DNA from 3 places in the Streptomyces sp. NPDC031265 genome. Region 3 is predicted to be linked to each of the others. Evidence: predicted binding sites of a transcription regulator. Region 3 holds the regulator's gene; each other region holds the start of a gene.
The links. The regulator HrcA, encoded in region 3, represses chaperone genes, less so after heat shock. The targets are predictions, from matches to a motif close to TTNGCACTCNGNNNNNCNGAGTGCNAA.
Positions count from the first base shown of each region.

Region 1: the regulator HrcA is predicted to act here: its motif matches at 3,567-3,593, upstream of groES (co-chaperone GroES).
Region 2: the regulator HrcA is predicted to act here: its motif matches at 1,980-2,006, upstream of groL (chaperonin GroEL).

Region 1 is NZ_JBVIHM010000009.1:180,151-185,939, reverse strand. It holds gene ACZ499_RS16785 (class I SAM-dependent methyltransferase) at 1-211, opposite strand, end outside; gene ACZ499_RS16780 (polysaccharide deacetylase family protein) at 295-1,239, shown strand; gene ACZ499_RS16775 (FtsW/RodA/SpoVE family cell cycle protein) at 1,924-3,345, opposite strand; gene groES (co-chaperone GroES) at 3,739-4,047, shown strand; gene groL (chaperonin GroEL) at 4,162-5,789, shown strand, end outside.
Region 2 is NZ_JBVIHM010000001.1:569,558-575,346, forward strand. It holds gene thrC (threonine synthase) at 1-843, shown strand, start outside; gene ACZ499_RS02770 (MoaD/ThiS family protein) at 911-1,186, shown strand; gene ACZ499_RS02775 (cold-shock protein) at 1,637-1,840, shown strand; gene groL (chaperonin GroEL) at 2,169-3,791, shown strand; gene ACZ499_RS02785 (hypothetical protein) at 3,895-4,365, opposite strand; gene murQ (N-acetylmuramic acid 6-phosphate etherase) at 4,473-5,390, opposite strand; gene ACZ499_RS02795 (MurR/RpiR family transcriptional regulator) at 5,433-5,789, opposite strand, start outside.
Region 3 is NZ_JBVIHM010000029.1:128-5,916, reverse strand. It holds gene hemW (radical SAM family heme chaperone HemW) at 1-1,201, shown strand, start outside; gene ACZ499_RS32295 (DUF3097 domain-containing protein) at 1,858-2,682, opposite strand; gene ACZ499_RS32290 (MBL fold metallo-hydrolase) at 2,730-3,452, opposite strand; gene hrcA (heat-inducible transcriptional repressor HrcA) at 3,643-4,659, shown strand; gene dnaJ (molecular chaperone DnaJ) at 4,660-5,789, shown strand, end outside.

The sequences.
Region 1 (5,789 bases), on a different contig from region 3:
CGTCGTCCGCGCCGAACTTCGCGACCGCGCGCTGCCGCAGCCGCGCCTGGGCCAGGGCCGCCGAGACCAGCTCGGGGGCGTACGTCCGGCGCAGCCGGGTCGCCACCGCCAGCTCCTGGGACGGGTCGTAGTCGCGGAGCGAGTCCAGCAGGCCCGTGCCCTCGGGGGTGAGCAGGGTGCGGAAGGTGTCGAGGTCGTTCACCCGCCCCATTGTGGGCCAGGCGGGGGACGGTGCGCGTCCGGTGACGGGTGTCGCCTCCGGTATACCGCCCCGCGCTGACAGGATGCGGCGCCATGCAGCTCGTACGACAAAAGGAAGACTTCAGGCGCGGTGGTGTGCCGAAAGCGCCGCTCGTTCTGGTGGCCGGGCTCGTCGCCACCGCGCTCGCCTCCGGGTGCGCCGCCGAGGACACCCCCACCGGCCGGCCCGGGCACGGCGACAAGGCCGCCGCCGGGCCGCAGGCCTACGAGAACGACGCCGCCCGCGCCCTCGCCGGCTACTCCGCCCACCTCAAGGAGGCCCAGGCCGCCCGCGTCGTCGCCGCCAAGAAGTGGAAACTGGCCAAGGTGCCGCTGGCCGCGCCCGCCCCGCCCGCCGTCAAACCGAAGATCACCAACCGGCCCGGCTTCGAGACGGACGGCGGTGACTCCCTGCCGCCCGTGTTCACGACCGTGCCGACCAAGGACCGGATCGTTTTCCTCACCATCGACGACGGGGCCGAGAAGGACCCCGCGCTGCTGAAGATGATGCGGGAACTGCGCATCCCGTACAGCGCGTTCCTCAGCGACTATCTCGTACGCACCGACTACCCGTACTTCAAGCGGATGCAGGGCCTGGGCGTCACGCTCAACAACCACACGCTCAACCACCGCTATATGCCCGCGCTCTCGTACGAGGAGCAGCGGCACGAGATCTGCGACCAGCAGGACAAGATCGGGAAATGGGCGGGCAAGCGGCCCCGGCTCTTCCGGCCGCCGTACGGCAACTACAACGAGGACACCCTGCGCGCGGCCCAGTCGTGCGGCGTCAAGGCCGTGCCGTTGTGGGCGGCGGAGGCGTTCCCCGACCACATGGAGTGGCGCGAGTGGGACCGGGATCTGCATCCCGGGGACATTGTGCTCACGCACTTCCGGGGGCGGGAGGACTGGAAGGGGACGATGCCGGACATGATCAGGCAGGTCATGAAGGTCATCACGGACAAGGGGTATGCGGTGGCCAGGCTGGAGGATTACGTCTGATGCCCGTGGGGGCGGGGGCGGTTTCCCCCACCCCGCCCGTTCCCGCTGTGACATGTGCGGCTCCGCCGCGTGGCCTCCGGGGGTGGGTGGGGGCTGAGGTGGGCCTCCCGGGGGCTGCGCCCCCGGTACCCGGGGGGCGTCCCCCCGGACCCGGTTTTGGCGGGGGGCGCCCCCCCCTGCACCCCTGGCGGGCCTGCACCTCTGGCGGGGCCTGCACCTCTGGCGGGGCCTGCGGCACCCTGCTCCCCGCTTCGGGGCTCCGCCCCGGCCCCCGGCACGGGGGTGGGTGGGCTACCTGGCCCGGGGGCGCGGCCCCCGGCCCCCGCTCTCGGGGCTCCGCCCCGGACCCCGCTCCTCAAACGCCGGAGGGGCTGAGTTCTGCCCGGGCCCAGCTCCTTCGCACGCCGGGACGGGCTGAATCTGGCCGGGCCCAGCTCCTCGCACCCCGGAGGGGCTGGATGCCCCGAGCCCCCTTCTGCCTTAAGGGGCGCGGGGAACTGCGCGACCAGCCCCCACCCGCCCGCAGAGAAAGAACACGCTCCCCGGGAGCCCGCCCGGCCCGAGCTCCGCATCCCCCTCAGGGGCGCGGGGAACTGCGCGACCAGCCACAGACATCCCGCAGACGCCTCACCCCGCACCCCCCGGAGGGACTGCGCGACCAGCCACAGACATCCCGCAGACGCCTCACCCCGCACCCCCAGACGCCCGCCGCCTCCCCGCCCCATCGCTCACCCGGATCAGCAACGCGATCATCACCCAGTTCGCCACCAGCGACGATCCCCCCTTGGCCAGGAACGGAAGTGCCTTGCCCGTGAGGGGGATCAGGCCGGTCACCCCGCCGACCACCACGAACACCTGGAGCGCCAGCGCCGCCGCCAAACCCGTCGCCAGGAGTTTGCCGAACGCGTCGTGGGCCGCCAGGGCCGTCCGCAGGCCCCGCTGGACCAGTAGTCCGTACAGCAGGAGCACCGCCATCACCCCGGCCATGCCCAGCTCCTCCCCGACCGTGGTCAGGATGAAGTCGCTGCGCCCCGCGAAGCCGACCAGTTCGGGGTGGCCCTCGCCGAGGCCCGTGCCGGTCATCCCGCCGCTGCCGAAGCTGAAGAGCCCCTGCGCCAGTTGGTCTGAGACCAGGCCGGGCGGGCGCTGATCCAGCGGCAGGAAGACGTCGAAGGGGTGCAGCCAGGCCACGATCCGGCCCTTGACGTGCGGCTCGGTCGAGCCGACGACGTACGCCCCGGCGGCCGCCAGCAGCACCCCGCACACGACCCAACTGGTGCGCTCGGTCGCCACGTACAGCATGACCACGAAGAGCCCGAAGAAGATCAGCGACGTGCCCAGGTCGCGTTCGAAGACGAGCACCAGCAGGCTCAGCACCCAGATCGCCACCAGCGGCGCCATCTGGCGGCCCGGCGGCAGCCGGACGCCCAGGACCTTGCGGCCGGTGAGCGCCAGCGAGTCGCGGTGGACCACCAGATAGCCCGCGAAGAACACCGTGATCATGATCTTCACGAACTCGCCGGGCTGGAGCGAGAACGGGCCGAGATAGACCCACCGCTTGGCGCCGTACGTGTCCGCCCCGAAGAACGACGGTGCCATCAGGAGGATCAGCGCCACCGCCATCGAGACATATATGTAGCGCTGAAGGCGCCGGTGGTCGCGCAGCAGCACCACGGTCAGCAGGCAGCCCGCGAGCCCGATGACCGTCCACACCAGCTGCCCCGACGCGGTGGGCGCCGACTTGAACGCCTTCGCGTACGCCGGGTCGAGCCGGTAGAGCAGCACCAGGCCCAGTCCGGACAGGAGCACCGCGAGGGGCAGGATCAGCGGGTCCGCGTACGCCGCGAACCTGCGTACGGTCAGATGCCCGGCCAGTGACATCAGCGTCATGCTGACCGCGAACTCGGCCGTGGCGCGCGGCAGCCCGCCCGTCATCGCCGCCGACACGCAGGCGTGGCCGCCGACCGTGACGACCACGACCAGCGCCAGCAGCAGCGCCTCGGTGCGGCGGCGGGCGGACGCGAGCGCCCGTCCCGGCCCGGCCTCACCGTGGCCGTCGTCGAAGTCGCCGTCCGTGCGGGGCCCTGTTCCCGTACCCGTACGCATCGTCCTCATCGGCCCGACCCTAGGGACCCTTTCGTCTGGATGGCGACGGTTTTTCCGAAACGAGCCGTGTCGCGAAGTCCACAGGGGCAGGGGCGAACCAGATGGGTGAATTCGCCGTCGGCCCGGGCCGGGGGGCTCGGAGGGGGCTCGAAGGGGGAGTCGGGCGCCCCGGCGAAGAGGCCGCGCCGCACCTGCGAAATCCGGTCGCCACAGCCGTCGGCTTGGCACTCCGCTTGACCGAGTGCTAATCGCCGTCCTAGTCTCAGGTCTGGCACTCCCCACTGGAGAGTGCCAACACAGCGACGGGCAGGTCCGGCACCCGCGACGACGGATCCACCTGGTCGCCACCCAAACAGTTAACCCCGTGAGATCTCCGAAGGGGGAGACCGGATCGTGACGACCGCCAGCTCCAAGGTTGCCATCAAGCCGCTCGAGGACCGCATTGTGGTCCAGCCGCTCGACGCCGAGCAGACCACGGCCTCCGGCCTGGTCATTCCGGACACCGCCAAGGAGAAGCCCCAGGAGGGCGTCGTCCTGGCCGTGGGTCCGGGCCGGATCGAGGACGGCAAGCGCGTCGAGCTCGACGTCTCCGTCGGCGACGTCGTGCTCTACAGCAAGTACGGCGGCACCGAGGTGAAGTACAACGGCGAGGAGTACCTCGTCCTCTCGGCCCGCGACGTGCTCGCGATCATCGAGAAGTAATTCATCTCGAAGCGAATGCTTCTGAGCTGCGCCCCTGGCCGCCCCGCTGACAGCCGGGCGGCGAGGGGCGCAGTTTTCGTATCACCGAGTTTCCGAGAGGGCTGAACCGCTCCCATGGCGAAGATCCTGAAGTTCGACGAGGACGCCCGTCGCGCCCTTGAGCGCGGCGTCAACAAGCTTGCCGACACTGTGAAGGTGACGATCGGTCCCAAGGGCCGCAACGTCGTCATCGACAAGAAGTTCGGCGCCCCCACCATCACCAACGACGGTGTCACGATCGCCCGCGAGGTCGAGCTCGACGACCCGTACGAGAACCTGGGCGCCCAGCTCGTGAAGGAGGTGGCGACCAAGACCAACGACATCGCGGGTGACGGCACCACCACCGCCACCGTGCTGGCCCAGGCGCTGGTCCGCGAGGGCCTGCGCAACGTCGCCGCCGGCGCCTCCCCGGCCGCCCTGAAGAAGGGCATCGACGCGGCCGTCAAGGCCGTCTCGGAGGAGCTGCTCGCCACCGCGCGTCCGATCGAGGACAAGTCCGACATCGCCGCCGTGGCCGCGCTCTCCGCGCAGGACACCCAGGTCGGCGAGCTCATCGCCGAGGCGATGGACAAGGTCGGCAAGGACGGTGTCATCACCGTCGAGGAGTCCAACACCTTCGGCCTGGAGCTGGAGTTCACCGAGGGCATGGCCTTCGACAAGGGCTACCTCTCGCCGTACATGGTCTCCGACCAGGAGCGTATGGAGGCCGTCCTCGACGACCCGTACATCCTGATCAACCAGGGCAAGATCTCCTCGATCCAGGACCTGCTGCCGCTCCTGGAGAAGGTCATCCAGGCCGGCGCCTCCAAGCCGCTCCTGATCATCGCCGAGGACGTCGAGGGCGAGGCCCTGTCGACCCTGGTCGTCAACAAGATCCGCGGCACGTTCAACGCCGTGGCCGTCAAGGCCCCGGGCTTCGGCGACCGCCGCAAGGCGATGCTGCAGGACATGGCCACCCTCACCGGTGCCACCGTCATCGCCGAGGAGGTCGGCCTCAAGCTCGACCAGGCCGGTCTGGACGTGCTGGGCTCGGCCCGCCGCGTCACGATCACCAAGGACGACACGACCGTCGTCGACGGTGGCGGCAGCCACGAGGACGTCGTCGGCCGCGTCAACCAGATCAAGGCCGAGATCGAGTCCACGGACTCCGACTGGGACCGCGAGAAGCTCCAGGAGCGCCTCGCGAAGCTCGCCGGCGGCGTGTGCGTGATCAAGGTCGGCGCCGCCACCGAGGTGGAGCTGAAGGAGAAGAAGCACCGTCTGGAGGACGCCATCTCCGCGACCCGCGCCGCGGTCGAGGAGGGCATCGTCTCCGGTGGTGGCTCCGCGCTCGTCCACGCCGTCAAGGTCCTGGAGGGCAACCTCGGCCTGACCGGCGACGAGGCCACGGGTGTCGCGGTCGTCCGCCGCGCCGCGGTCGAGCCGCTGCGCTGGATCGCCGAGAACGCCGGGCTTGAGGGCTACGTCATCACCTCGAAGGTGGCGGAGCTGGAGAAGGGCAACGGCTTCAACGCCGCCACCGGCGAGTACGGCGACCTGGTCAAGGCCGGCGTCATCGACCCGGTCAAGGTGACGCGCTCCGCCCTGGAGAACGCCGCCTCCATCGCCTCCCTGCTGCTCACGACCGAGACCCTGGTCGTCGAGAAGCCGGCCGAGGACGAGGGCGACGCCGGTCACGGCCACGGTCACGGCCACAGCCACTG
Region 2 (5,789 bases), on a different contig from region 3:
TCCACCGGCAACCTCGCGGGCGCGGTCGGCGCGGCCGCCGCCCGGGCGGGCTTCCGCTCCTGCGTGTTCATCCCGCACGACCTGGAGCAGGGCAAGGTCGTCATGGCCGCGGTGTACGGCGGCGAGCTGGTCGGCATCGAGGGCAACTACGACGACGTCAACCGCTTCTGCTCGGAACTCATCGGGGACCCGCTCGGCGAGGGCTGGGGCTTTGTGAACGTGAACCTGCGCCCGTACTACGGCGAGGGCTCCAAGACGCTGGCGTACGAGATCTGCGAACAGCTCGGCTGGCGGCTCCCGGACCAGATCGTCATCCCGATCGCCTCCGGCTCCCAGCTCACCAAGATCGACAAGGGTCTCCAGGAGCTGATCAAGCTGGGCCTGGTCGAGGACAAGCCGTACAAGATCTTCGGCGCTCAGGCGGAGGGCTGCTCTCCGGTATCCACCGCCTTCAAGGCGGGCCACGACGTCGTACGGCCGCAGAAGCCGGACACCATCGCCAAGTCGCTGGCCATCGGCAACCCGGCGGACGGCCCGTACGTCCTGGACATCGCCCGGCGCACCGGCGGCGCGGTGGAGGACGTGAACGACGAGCAGGTCGTGGACGCGATCAAGCTGCTCGCCCGGACCGAGGGCATCTTCGCCGAGACGGCGGGCGGCGTGACGGTCGGCGTCACACGGAAGCTCATCGAGAACGGGCTCCTGGACCCGACCCTGACTACTGTCGTCCTCAACACGGGTGACGGTCTCAAGACCCTGGACGCGGTGGCGCCGACCACTGGACCGTCCGCGACCATCCGCCCGAGCCTGGACGCGTTCCGCGGTGCCGGCCTGGCCGGCTGACCTCCCCCAAGCTCTTAAGGAGCAGGGAGGGACCCCCATCGTCTCGAGAGCACGGAAGGCAGAAGACATGAGCGTCAACGTCCGCATCCCCACCATTCTCCGTACGTACACCGGCGGCAAGTCCGAGGTCGCGGCCGAGGGTGGCACCCTCGCCGAGGTCATCGCCGACCTGGAGAAGAACCACGCCGGGATCGCCGCCCGGGTGCTGGACGACCAGGGCAAGCTGCGCCGCTTCGTCAACGTGTACGTCAACGACGACGACGTCCGCTTCGAGCAGGGCCTGGAGACGGCGACGCCGGACGGCGCGGGCGTCTCGATCATTCCGGCCGTCGCCGGAGGCTGACCGTCGAGCAAAGTGCCGACGGCTGCTGGACATAGGCGCGTCACACGCACAGTTACCTGAATTGCCCCCTCCGCAAGCTAAGCGGAGGGGGCAATTCAGTGTGGTTGAGCGCGGTACAGTGGGGAAGTCCCCTTCGTTGCGCGTGCCACGTGCATATGAGAACGCGACGAACCGGCGTCGAGAAGCAGTCAAAGTGTTCGAGCATATTGCTCCTTAAGTGCGCTTTGCCCGGCCCGACTTGCCCCGGAATGCTGAATTTCGCGGCATTCCGCTCTTCACCCCTGCCCGGAATTCTCGTCCGATTGACCTGTTGCAGAGGGCAGTTGGGCAGATACATTCAGCCGCGGTCGACGCGTTCCGGCGCACACCCTCTCCTGTCGGAGGGTGGAGGTCTGACCCGGGTCCGCGAAGTGCGGTCCCGTGCAAGGGCCAGTAATAGGGGAGTTAGGCATGGCTCAGGGCACCGTCAAGTGGTTCAACGCGGAGAAGGGGTACGGCTTCATCGCGGTCGACGGTGGTGCGGATGTTTTCGTCCACTACAGCGCGATCCAGATGGACGGGTACCGCACCCTTGAAGAAGGTCAGCGAGTCGAGTTCGAGATCTCGCAGGGCCAGAAGGGTCCGCAGGCGGACATGGTCAAGCTCGCCGTCTGATCTCGGCGCGATCGGCCACCGACGCACTCACGCACGTGGGGCCCGCATCCTCTGTAAATGGATGCGGGCCCCACGTGCGCGTCCGGGCCCGGGGGTCGGCGCGGAGGTGTCCGGGACCCGGCCGGGACGGTGGGACGGCCTTGCACTCTCCTGGGTCGAGTGCTAATCATTGGCGTTAGCACTCTCCGAGTGAGAGTGACAGAACCAGGATCGGGTCGGTGAGGTCCGCGAGCCGCGTGGGGTAAGGAACCACAAGGCGCGCAGGCCGTCCGTCGCGGGCGCTTGCTCGATCCGGAGAATCCACCCCTGTCCGGGAGGACCACTTCACATGGCCAAGATCATCGCGTTCGACGAGGAGGCACGGCGCGGTCTCGAGCGCGGGATGAACCAGCTCGCCGACGCCGTCAAGGTCACCCTTGGCCCCAAGGGCCGCAACGTCGTCCTCGAGAAGAAGTGGGGCGCCCCCACGATCACCAACGATGGTGTTTCCATCGCCAAGGAGATCGAGCTCGAGGACCCGTACGAGAAGATCGGCGCCGAGCTGGTCAAGGAAGTCGCCAAGAAGACGGACGACGTCGCCGGTGACGGTACGACCACCGCGACCGTCCTCGCCCAGGCTCTCGTCCGCGAGGGTCTGCGCAACGTGGCCGCCGGCGCCAACCCGATGGCTCTGAAGCGCGGCATCGAGAAGGCCGTCGAGGCCGTCTCCGGTGCGCTGCTGGAGCAGGCGAAGGATGTCGAGACCAAGGAGCAGATCGCTTCGACGGCCTCCATCTCCGCCGCCGACACCCAGATCGGCGAGCTCATCGCCGAGGCGATGGACAAGGTCGGCAAGGAAGGCGTCATCACGGTCGAGGAGTCCCAGACCTTCGGTCTGGAGCTTGAGCTCACCGAGGGCATGCGCTTCGACAAGGGCTACATCTCGGCGTACTTCGCGACCGACATGGAGCGCATGGAAGCCGCGCTCGACGACCCGTACATCCTGATCGTCAACTCGAAGATCGGCTCGGTCAAGGACCTGCTGCCGCTCCTTGAGAAGGTCATGCAGTCGGGCAAGCCGCTCCTGATCATCGCCGAGGACGTCGAGGGCGAGGCCCTCTCGACCCTGGTCGTGAACAAGATCCGTGGCACCTTCAAGTCCGTGGCCGTCAAGGCCCCGGGCTTCGGCGACCGCCGCAAGGCGATGCTGAACGACATCGCCATCCTCACCGGCGGCACGGTCATCTCCGAGGAGGTCGGCCTCAAGCTGGAGAACGCGGGTCTCGACCTGCTGGGCCGCGCCCGCAAGGTCGTCATCACCAAGGACGAGACCACGATCGTGGACGGCTCCGGCGACAGCGAGCAGGTCGCGGGCCGGGTCAACCAGATCCGTGCCGAGATCGAGAACTCGGACTCGGACTACGACCGCGAGAAGCTCCAGGAGCGTCTGGCGAAGCTGGCCGGCGGCGTGGCCGTCATCAAGGCCGGCGCCGCCACCGAGGTGGAGCTCAAGGAGCGCAAGCACCGCATCGAGGACGCCGTTCGCAACGCGAAGGCGGCCGTCGAGGAGGGCATCGTCGCCGGTGGTGGCGTGGCCCTGCTGCAGGCCTCCTCGGTCTTCGAGAAGCTGGACCTGTCGGGTGACGAGGCGACCGGCGCCAACGCCGTGAAGCTCGCCCTGGAGGCCCCGCTGAAGCAGATCGCCGTCAACGGTGGTCTTGAGGGCGGCGTCGTCGTCGAGAAGGTGCGCAACCTTCCGATCGGTCACGGCCTGAACGCCGCGACCGGCGAGTACGTCGACATGATCGCCGAGGGCATCATCGACCCGGCGAAGGTGACGCGTTCCGCGCTGCAGAACGCCGCGTCGATCGCCGCGCTGTTCCTCACCACCGAGGCCGTCATCGCCGACAAGCCGGAGAAGGCCTCTGCGGCCGCTCCGGGCGGCATGCCGGGCGGTGACATGGACTTCTGATCCCCTCAGGGATCGGTGGCTCCATAACGCTGTACGCCGAGGGCGGCACTCCTGTTCGCAGGGGTGCCGCCCTCCGGCGTGTCCGGGGGCGGCCGGGGCGGGGTCAGCAGGTGCCGTCCGTGACCCGGGCCCTGATCACCGCCTTCCCGCCGCCGAACGGGCTGACGGTGAGGTGCATGCAGAACGCCGCGTGGGTGCCGGAGCCGGTGATGTCGTACGCCGCCGGGTCCGTGCCGTGGCTGCGCAGCACGATCGGGTCGGCGAACCACTGGCCCGCGCCGGTGTTCTTCATGGCGTCCTCGATCGTCCGCGCGTAGTCGTAGCCGGAGAACCTCTGCGACGGATCGATGTTGAGCTGGGTCGTGTCGTCCAGATCGTGCGCCGCCTGGTGGGCGACGTCCCGCAGTTCGCCTTCGCTCCAGTGGGTCTGGTCGTTCACGACGTACATGGCGACGCCGACGAAGACCAGGGTGAGGAGGATGAGGGTGAGGCCGACGGGGTTGGCGGGGTTGTAGGCGAAGCGGCCGTTGATGCGGGTGAAGACGGGTTCGGGTTCGCGGTCGGACGGGCTCATGACGAGAGCGTAAGACGGTGTCGACGTACGGGAGTTGCCGCCCCGGCTCGGGGCGAGAGGCTGCCTACGGGAGCTGCCGCCGGCCGCGTACGGGAGCTGCCGCGCGGCTACGTCAGCGCCGTGCGCAGATGGCCGTCCGCCCGCTCCAGGCGGCGTGTCGCCGTGGGCGCGTCCACGTCCGCGAGGAGCATCAGGATCGCCGTCTTCACCTCGCCGTCGGCGGCCACGAGGGCCGCCTCGATGTCCTTCTCGCCCGCGCCCGTCGCGAGCGAGACGATCCGCCGCGAGCGGGCCCGCAGCTTCTCGTTGGAGGCCCGTACGTCGACCATGAGGTTCCCGTACGTCTTGCCGAGCCGGATCATCGTGATCGTCGAGATCATGTTGAGGACGAGCTTCTGGGCGGTGCCGGACTTGAGCCGGGTGGAGCCGGTCAGCAGCTCCGGCCCGACCACGACCTCGATGCCGTGCTCGGCGGCGGCGGCCAGGGCGGACCCGGCGTTGCAGGCCAGGCCGATCGTCAACGCCCCGCGCGCACGGGCGTGTTCCACGGCGCCGACTGCGTACGGGGTGCGGCCGGAGGCGGAGACACCGACGACGGTGTCGAGCGCGGTGAGCCCGAGCCCGTCCAGATCACCCGCCGCCAGCTCCTTCGAGTCCTCGGCCCCTTCGACGGACGTGGCGATGGCCGCAGGCCCGCCCGCGATCAGCCCGACGACCTGGGAGGGGTCGGTGTTGAAGGTGGGCGGGCACTCGCTGGCGTCCAGGACGCCGAGCCGCCCGGCGGTGCCCGCACCCGCGTAGACCAGCCGCCCGCCCCGGGCCATCCGCTCGGCGGTGGCGTCGATGGCGGCGGCGATCCGCGGCAGCTGCGCGGCGACGGCGGCGGGGACCGTGGCGTCCTCGCCGTTCATGATGCGGGCGATCTCGGCGGTCGGCAGCCGGTCGATGTCGGCGAGCTCGGGACGGAACGCCTCGGTGGTCAACGCGGCCAGCTGGGCGCGGAGTTCCCCGTACGTCGAAGTCATGGGAGCGCTGCTCTTTCCGTACGTGTGCGAGGGCGCCCGGGGTCAGCGGGTGCGCGGGCTGTGGCGGTGGGCGAGCGCCTCGTAGGAGGCGGCGAGCGCGGGGGCGGCCGTCTCGTACGTGCGCTGGGCGACGCCGATGAACAGGCAGTCCACGACGAGGAGTTGACTCGTCCGGGACGACATCGCGGCCGGGCGCAGCTCACTCTCGCGGGCGGTCGAGGTGGTCAGTATGTGGTCGGCGTACTGGGAGACGGGGCCGTCGGGACGGCCGGTGATGGCGATGGTGGTGGCGCCCCGGTCGAAGGCGACGCGCAGCGGCTCGATGACGTCGCCGGTCGAGCCGGAGTGGGTGATGGCGACGGCGGCGTCCCCCGACCGCAGCTGCACGGCGTTGGTGAC
Region 3 (5,789 bases):
GCCCGAGGACGGGGCGCTGCCCGGTTCCGCCCTGGAGGGCGCGGGGGAGCGGCCGCTCGGCTTCTACCTGCACGTTCCCTACTGCGCCACGCGCTGCGGATACTGCGACTTCAACACGTACACCGCCACGGAGCTGCGCGGCTCCGGCGGCGTCCTGGCGTCCCGGGACAACTACGCCTCCACCCTGACCGACGAGGTCCGCCTCGCCCGGAAGGTGCTCGGCGACGACCCCCGCCCGGTCCGCACGGTCTTCGTGGGCGGCGGCACCCCGACCCTGCTCCCGGCGTCCGACCTGGTCCGCATGCTGTCGGCCGTACGCGAGGAATTCGGCCTGGCGGACGACGCCGAGGTGACGACGGAGGCGAACCCGGAGTCGGTGGACCGGGCGTATCTGGAGGAGCTGAGGGCGGGCGGCTTCAACCGCGTCTCCTTCGGGATGCAGAGCGCGAAGCAGCACGTCCTGAAGATCCTCGACCGTACGCACACGCCGGGGCGCCCCGAGGCGTGCGTCGCCGAGGCGCGGGCGGCGGGCTTCGACCACGTCAACCTGGACCTGATCTACGGGACGCCGGGGGAGACGGACGAGGACTGGCGGGAGTCGCTGGCGGCGGCGGTCGGGGCGGGCCCCGACCACATCTCCGCCTACGCCCTCATCGTCGAGGAGGGCACCCAGCTGGCGCGCCGGATCCGCCGGGGCGAGGTCCCGATGACGGACGACGACGTCCACGCGGACCGCTATCTGATCGCGGACGCGGTGCTCGCGGAGGCGGGCTTCCACTGGTACGAGGTGTCCAACTGGGCCACCACGGAGGCCGGCCGCTGCCTCCACAACGAGCTGTACTGGCGGGGCGCGGACTGGTGGGGCGCGGGGCCGGGAGCCCACTCCCACGTGGGCGGGGTCCGCTGGTGGAACGTGAAGCACCCGGGGGCGTATGCGGCGGCTCTGGCGGGCGGACGCACGCCGGGCGCGGGTCGCGAGGTCCTCTCCTTGTCGGACCGCCGAGTCGAACGCATCCTCCTGGAGCTGCGCCTCCGCGACGGCTGCGCCCTGTCCCTCCTGCACCCGGCCGGCCTCGCGGCGTCCCGCCGCGCCCTGTCGGAGGGGCTCCTGGAGCCGGAGCCGTATCGGGAGGGGCGGGCGGTGCTTACGTTGCGGGGGAGGTTGTTGGCGGATGGGGTGGTGCGGGATTTGGTGGACTGAGCTTTTGAGTCCCCTCGCCTTCCCGTCCCTTCCCGAAAGCCCTCCGGCGGGCGGCCGGGTGGTGGGCCGAGGCGGCTTGCTGGGGGCTGCGCCCCCGGACCCCGTTGCGGGGCTCCGCCCCGGGACCCCTGTTTGTCTGCGGGCTCGTGGGGGCTGGTCGCGCAGTTCCCCGCGCCCCTAAATGCAGGCAGAAGGGGGCGCGGCCACGTTTCAGCCCTCCGGCGTTTGAGGAGCGGGGGGCAGGGAGCGGAGCTCCCGCCCCTTCAGGGGCGGGACTGTGACATGTGCGGCTCCGGCGCGTGGGCGCGCCCAGCCACAGACGGCCTGCAGACGAAGGGGACCGGGGCGGAGCCCCCGGTAGCCCACCCCACCCCGTGCCGGGGTGCGGGGCGAAGTCCCGAAGGCGGGTGCGGGGGGCGCAACCCAGGTACCCCCCACCCCCGTGCCGGGGTCAGGGCGGAGCTCCGAAGGGGGGCAGGGGCCGCAGGCCCGTGAAGGGGCGCGGGGTGCAACCCGGGTACCCCCCCACCCCCGTGCCGGGGTCAGGGCGGAGCCCCGAAGGAGGGCAGGGGCCGCAGGCCCCGAGAAGGGGCGCGGGGCGCGCAGGGCGGAGCCCCGCCCCGGGAGAATCACCTCAGCCACCCCCCCCGGAGTGTTTAGCGAAGGGGCGGGGTGGGGGCCGGATCCGTGACGAAGTCGATCAGTTCCTCCACCCGGCCGAGCAGCTCCGGCTCCAGGTCCCGGTAGGAGCGGACCCCCGACAGGATCCGCTGCCACGCCGCCCCCGTGTTGGGGGGCCAGCCCAGCGCCCGGCACACCCCCGTCTTCCAGTCCTCCCCCCGCGGCACGACCGGCCACGACCCGATCCCCACCGACGCCGGCTTCACCGCCTCCCACACGTCGATGTACGGGTGCCCGGCCACCAGCACGTGCTCCCCCGTGACCGCCGCCGCGATCCGGGACTCCTTGGAGCCGGGGACCAGGTGGTCGACCAGGACGCCCAGGCGCGCGTCGGGGCCGGGGGCGAAGTCCGCGACGATGGCGGGGAGGTCGTCGATGCCCGAGAGGTACTCGACGACCACGCCCTCGATCCGGAGGTCGTCGCCCCAGACCCTTTCGACCAGTTCCGCGTCGTGGCGGCCCTCCACGTAGATGCGCCCGGCGCGTGCGACCCGCGCCCGCGCCCCCGGCACCGCCACGGAGCCGGAGGCGGTGCGCGCCGGGCGTGAGGGGGAGGGTGCCGGCGGCCGTACCAGCGTGACCACCTTGCCCTCCAGCAGGAACCCCCGGGCCTCCATCGGGAACACGCGCTGCTTGCCGAAGCGGTCCTCCAGCGTCACCGTCCCCGCCTCACAGCGGAGCACCGCCCCGCAGAACCCGGTCGTCACCTCCTCGACGACCAGGTCGAGCTCGGCGGGCACCTCGGGGGCCGGGGTCCCCTTCTTCCAGGGCGGAGTCAGGTCCGGGCTGTAGCTGCGCATTCAGATGAGAATACGGGCGGATCATGTGGCCATATGGGTGTACGCCGCTACGACACGCCGAATTCCGCCGCGAGTCGGGTCCGCTGCGCCCGTACGAACGCCGCGTCGACCACCGCCCCGTGCCCCGGCACGTACACCGCGTCCTCGCCGCCCAGGTCGAGCAGCCGGTCCAGCGCTGCGGGCCAGCGGGTGCGGACCGCGTCCGGGCCCGCCTGCGGCTCGCCGGACTCCTCGACCAGGTCGCCGCAGAAGACGATCTCGGGCGACCCCGGCGAGCCCGGGACCAGTACGGCCAGGTCGTGGCCGGTGTGGCCCGGGCCCACGTTCGCCAGCAGCACCTGCCGCCCGCCCAGCTCCAGCGTCCACTCGCCCGTCACGAAGTGGTGCGGGCGCACCAGCAGGTCCGCCGCCTCGGCGGCCTGCGCGGCCGGCACCCCGTGCGCGACGGCGTCGGTCCGCAGGGCGTCGCCGTCGAGCACGCGGTCGATGCCCACCGCCCCGTACACCTCGGCCCCCGAGAACGCGGCCGTGCCGAGCACGTGGTCGAAGTGCGGATGGCTGAGTGCGATGTGCGTCACCCGGCGCCCGAGCAGCGCCTGTGCCTGGGCGCGCAGCTCGGCGCCCTCGCGCAGGGTCGACCCCGTGTCGTACAGCAGGACCGCGTCGGCGCCGACGACCAGCCCGGCCGTCGCGTCCCACCCCGGAAGCCGGCGGCGGCCCACGCCGTCGCCGAGGCGTTCCCAGCCGAACTCTTCCCATCTGACGTCCATGACGTGACGCTATCCCGGGCGGTCGGGGACGGCGTCCGACCGCGCCGCTCCACCGCGCCGCGAGCGTCACGGGCGGCCGCCCTTGCTAGGGGTGTACCGGTCGGCCGTACACTGGCCGGGGGATTGCTGGCACTCGAACGCACAGAGTGCCAGGCAGAGCGCCTAGGGACGACAGCTGGAGGTGTGCGCGGTGCTCAGTGAACGCAGACTTGAGGTCCTGCGCGCCATCGTCCAGGACTATGTCGGGACCGAGGAGCCGGTGGGCTCGAAGGCCCTGACCGAGCGGCACGCGCTGGGAGTCTCCCCGGCGACCGTGCGCAACGACATGGCCGTGCTGGAAGAGGAGGGCTTCATCGCCCAGCCTCACACCAGCGCGGGGCGCATTCCCACCGACAAGGGCTACCGGCTGTTCGTCGACCGGCTCGCGGGCGTCAAGCCGATGTCGTCGCCGGAGCGGCGGGCCATCCAGAACTTCCTGGACGGGGCCGTCGACCTCGACGACGTGGTGGCGCGGACCGTGCGGCTGCTCGCGCAGCTGACGCGGCAGGTCGCCGTCGTGCAGTACCCGTCGCTGACACGGTCCACCGTGCGGCACGTGGAGCTGCTGTCACTGGCCCCGGCCAGACTGATGCTGGTGCTCATCACGGACACCGGGCGGGTCGAGCAGCGGCTGGTCGACTGCCCGGCGCCGTTCGGCGAGACCTCGCTGGCGGACCTGCGGGCCCGGCTCAACAGCCGGGTGGTGGGGCGCCGCTTCGCGGACGTCCCGCAGCTGGTGCAGGACCTGCCGGAGTCCTTCGAGCCGGAGGACCGAGGAACCGTTTCGACGGTGCTCTCCACCCTGCTCGAAACCCTGGTCGAGGAGACCGAGGAGCGGCTGATGATCGGCGGCACCGCCAATCTCACCCGCTTCGGACACGACTTCCCTCTGACGATCAGGCCGGTGCTGGAGGCGCTGGAGGAGCAAGTGGTGCTCCTCAAGCTGCTCGGCGAGGCCAAGGAATCGGGCGTGACCGTACGAATCGGGCATGAGAACGCCCATGAAGGGCTGAACTCCACGTCCGTGGTCTCGGTCGGCTACGGTTCGGGCGGCGAAGCCGTCGCAAAACTCGGCGTGGTCGGACCGACCCGCATGGATTACCCCGGAACGATGGGAGCGGTACGCGCAGTGGCACGTTACGTCGGACAGATCCTGGCGGAGTCGTAAGTGGCCACGGACTACTACGCCGTACTGGGCGTACGCCGCGACGCATCGCAGGACGAGATCAAGAAGGCGTTCCGGCGCCTGGCGCGTGAACTCCACCCGGATGTGAATCCGGACCCGAAGACGCAGGAGCGCTTCAAGGAGATCAACGCTGCCTACGAGGTCCTCTCGGACCCGCAGAAGAAGCAGGTCTACGACCTCGGCGGCGACCCCCTGTCGTCCTCCGGCGGCGGTGGCGCCGGCGGCTTCGGCGCGGGCGGCTTCGGGAACTTCTCGGACATCATGGACGCGTTCTTCGGCAACGCGGCACAGCGCGGCCCGCGCTCGCGCACCCGCCGCGGCCAGGACGCCATGATCCGGCTGGAGATCGACCTCAACGAGGCGGCCTTCGGTACGACCAAGGAGATCCAGGTCGACACCGCGGTGGTGTGTACGACCTGCAGCGGCGAGGGCGCGGCCCCCGGCACCTCGGCGCAGACGTGTGACATGTGCCGCGGCCGCGGCGAGGTCTCCCAGGTGACCCGCTCCTTCCTCGGCCAGGTCATGACCTCCCGCCCCTGCCCCCAGTGCCAGGGCTTCGGGACCGTCGTGCCCACCCCGTGCCCGGAGTGCGCCGGCGACGGCCGCATCCGCTCGCGCCGCACGCTCACGGTCAAGATCCCGGCCGGTGTCGACAACGGCACCCGCATCCAGCTCGCGGGCGAGGGCGAGGTCGGCCCCGGCGGCGGCCCCGCCGGTGATCTGTACGTGGAGATCCACGAGCTCAACCACGATGTCTTCCAGCGCCGTGGCGACGATCTGCACTGCACGGTGACCCTCCCCATGACGGCGGCCTCGCTCGGCACCAAGGTGCCGCTGCAGACGCTGGACGGCATGGAGGAGGTGGACATCCGCCCGGGCACCCAGTCGGGCCAGTCCATCCCGCTGCACGGGCGCGGTGTGACGCATCTGCGCGGCGGCGGACGGGGCGATCTGATCGTCCACGTCGAGGTCACCACCCCGACCAAGCTGGACCCGCAGCAGGAGGACCTGCTGCGCCAGCTGGCCAAACTGCGCGGCGAGGAGCGGCCCCTGGGCCAGTTCCAGCCCGGGCAGCAGGGCTTGTTCTCCCGGCTGAAGGACGCGTTCAACGG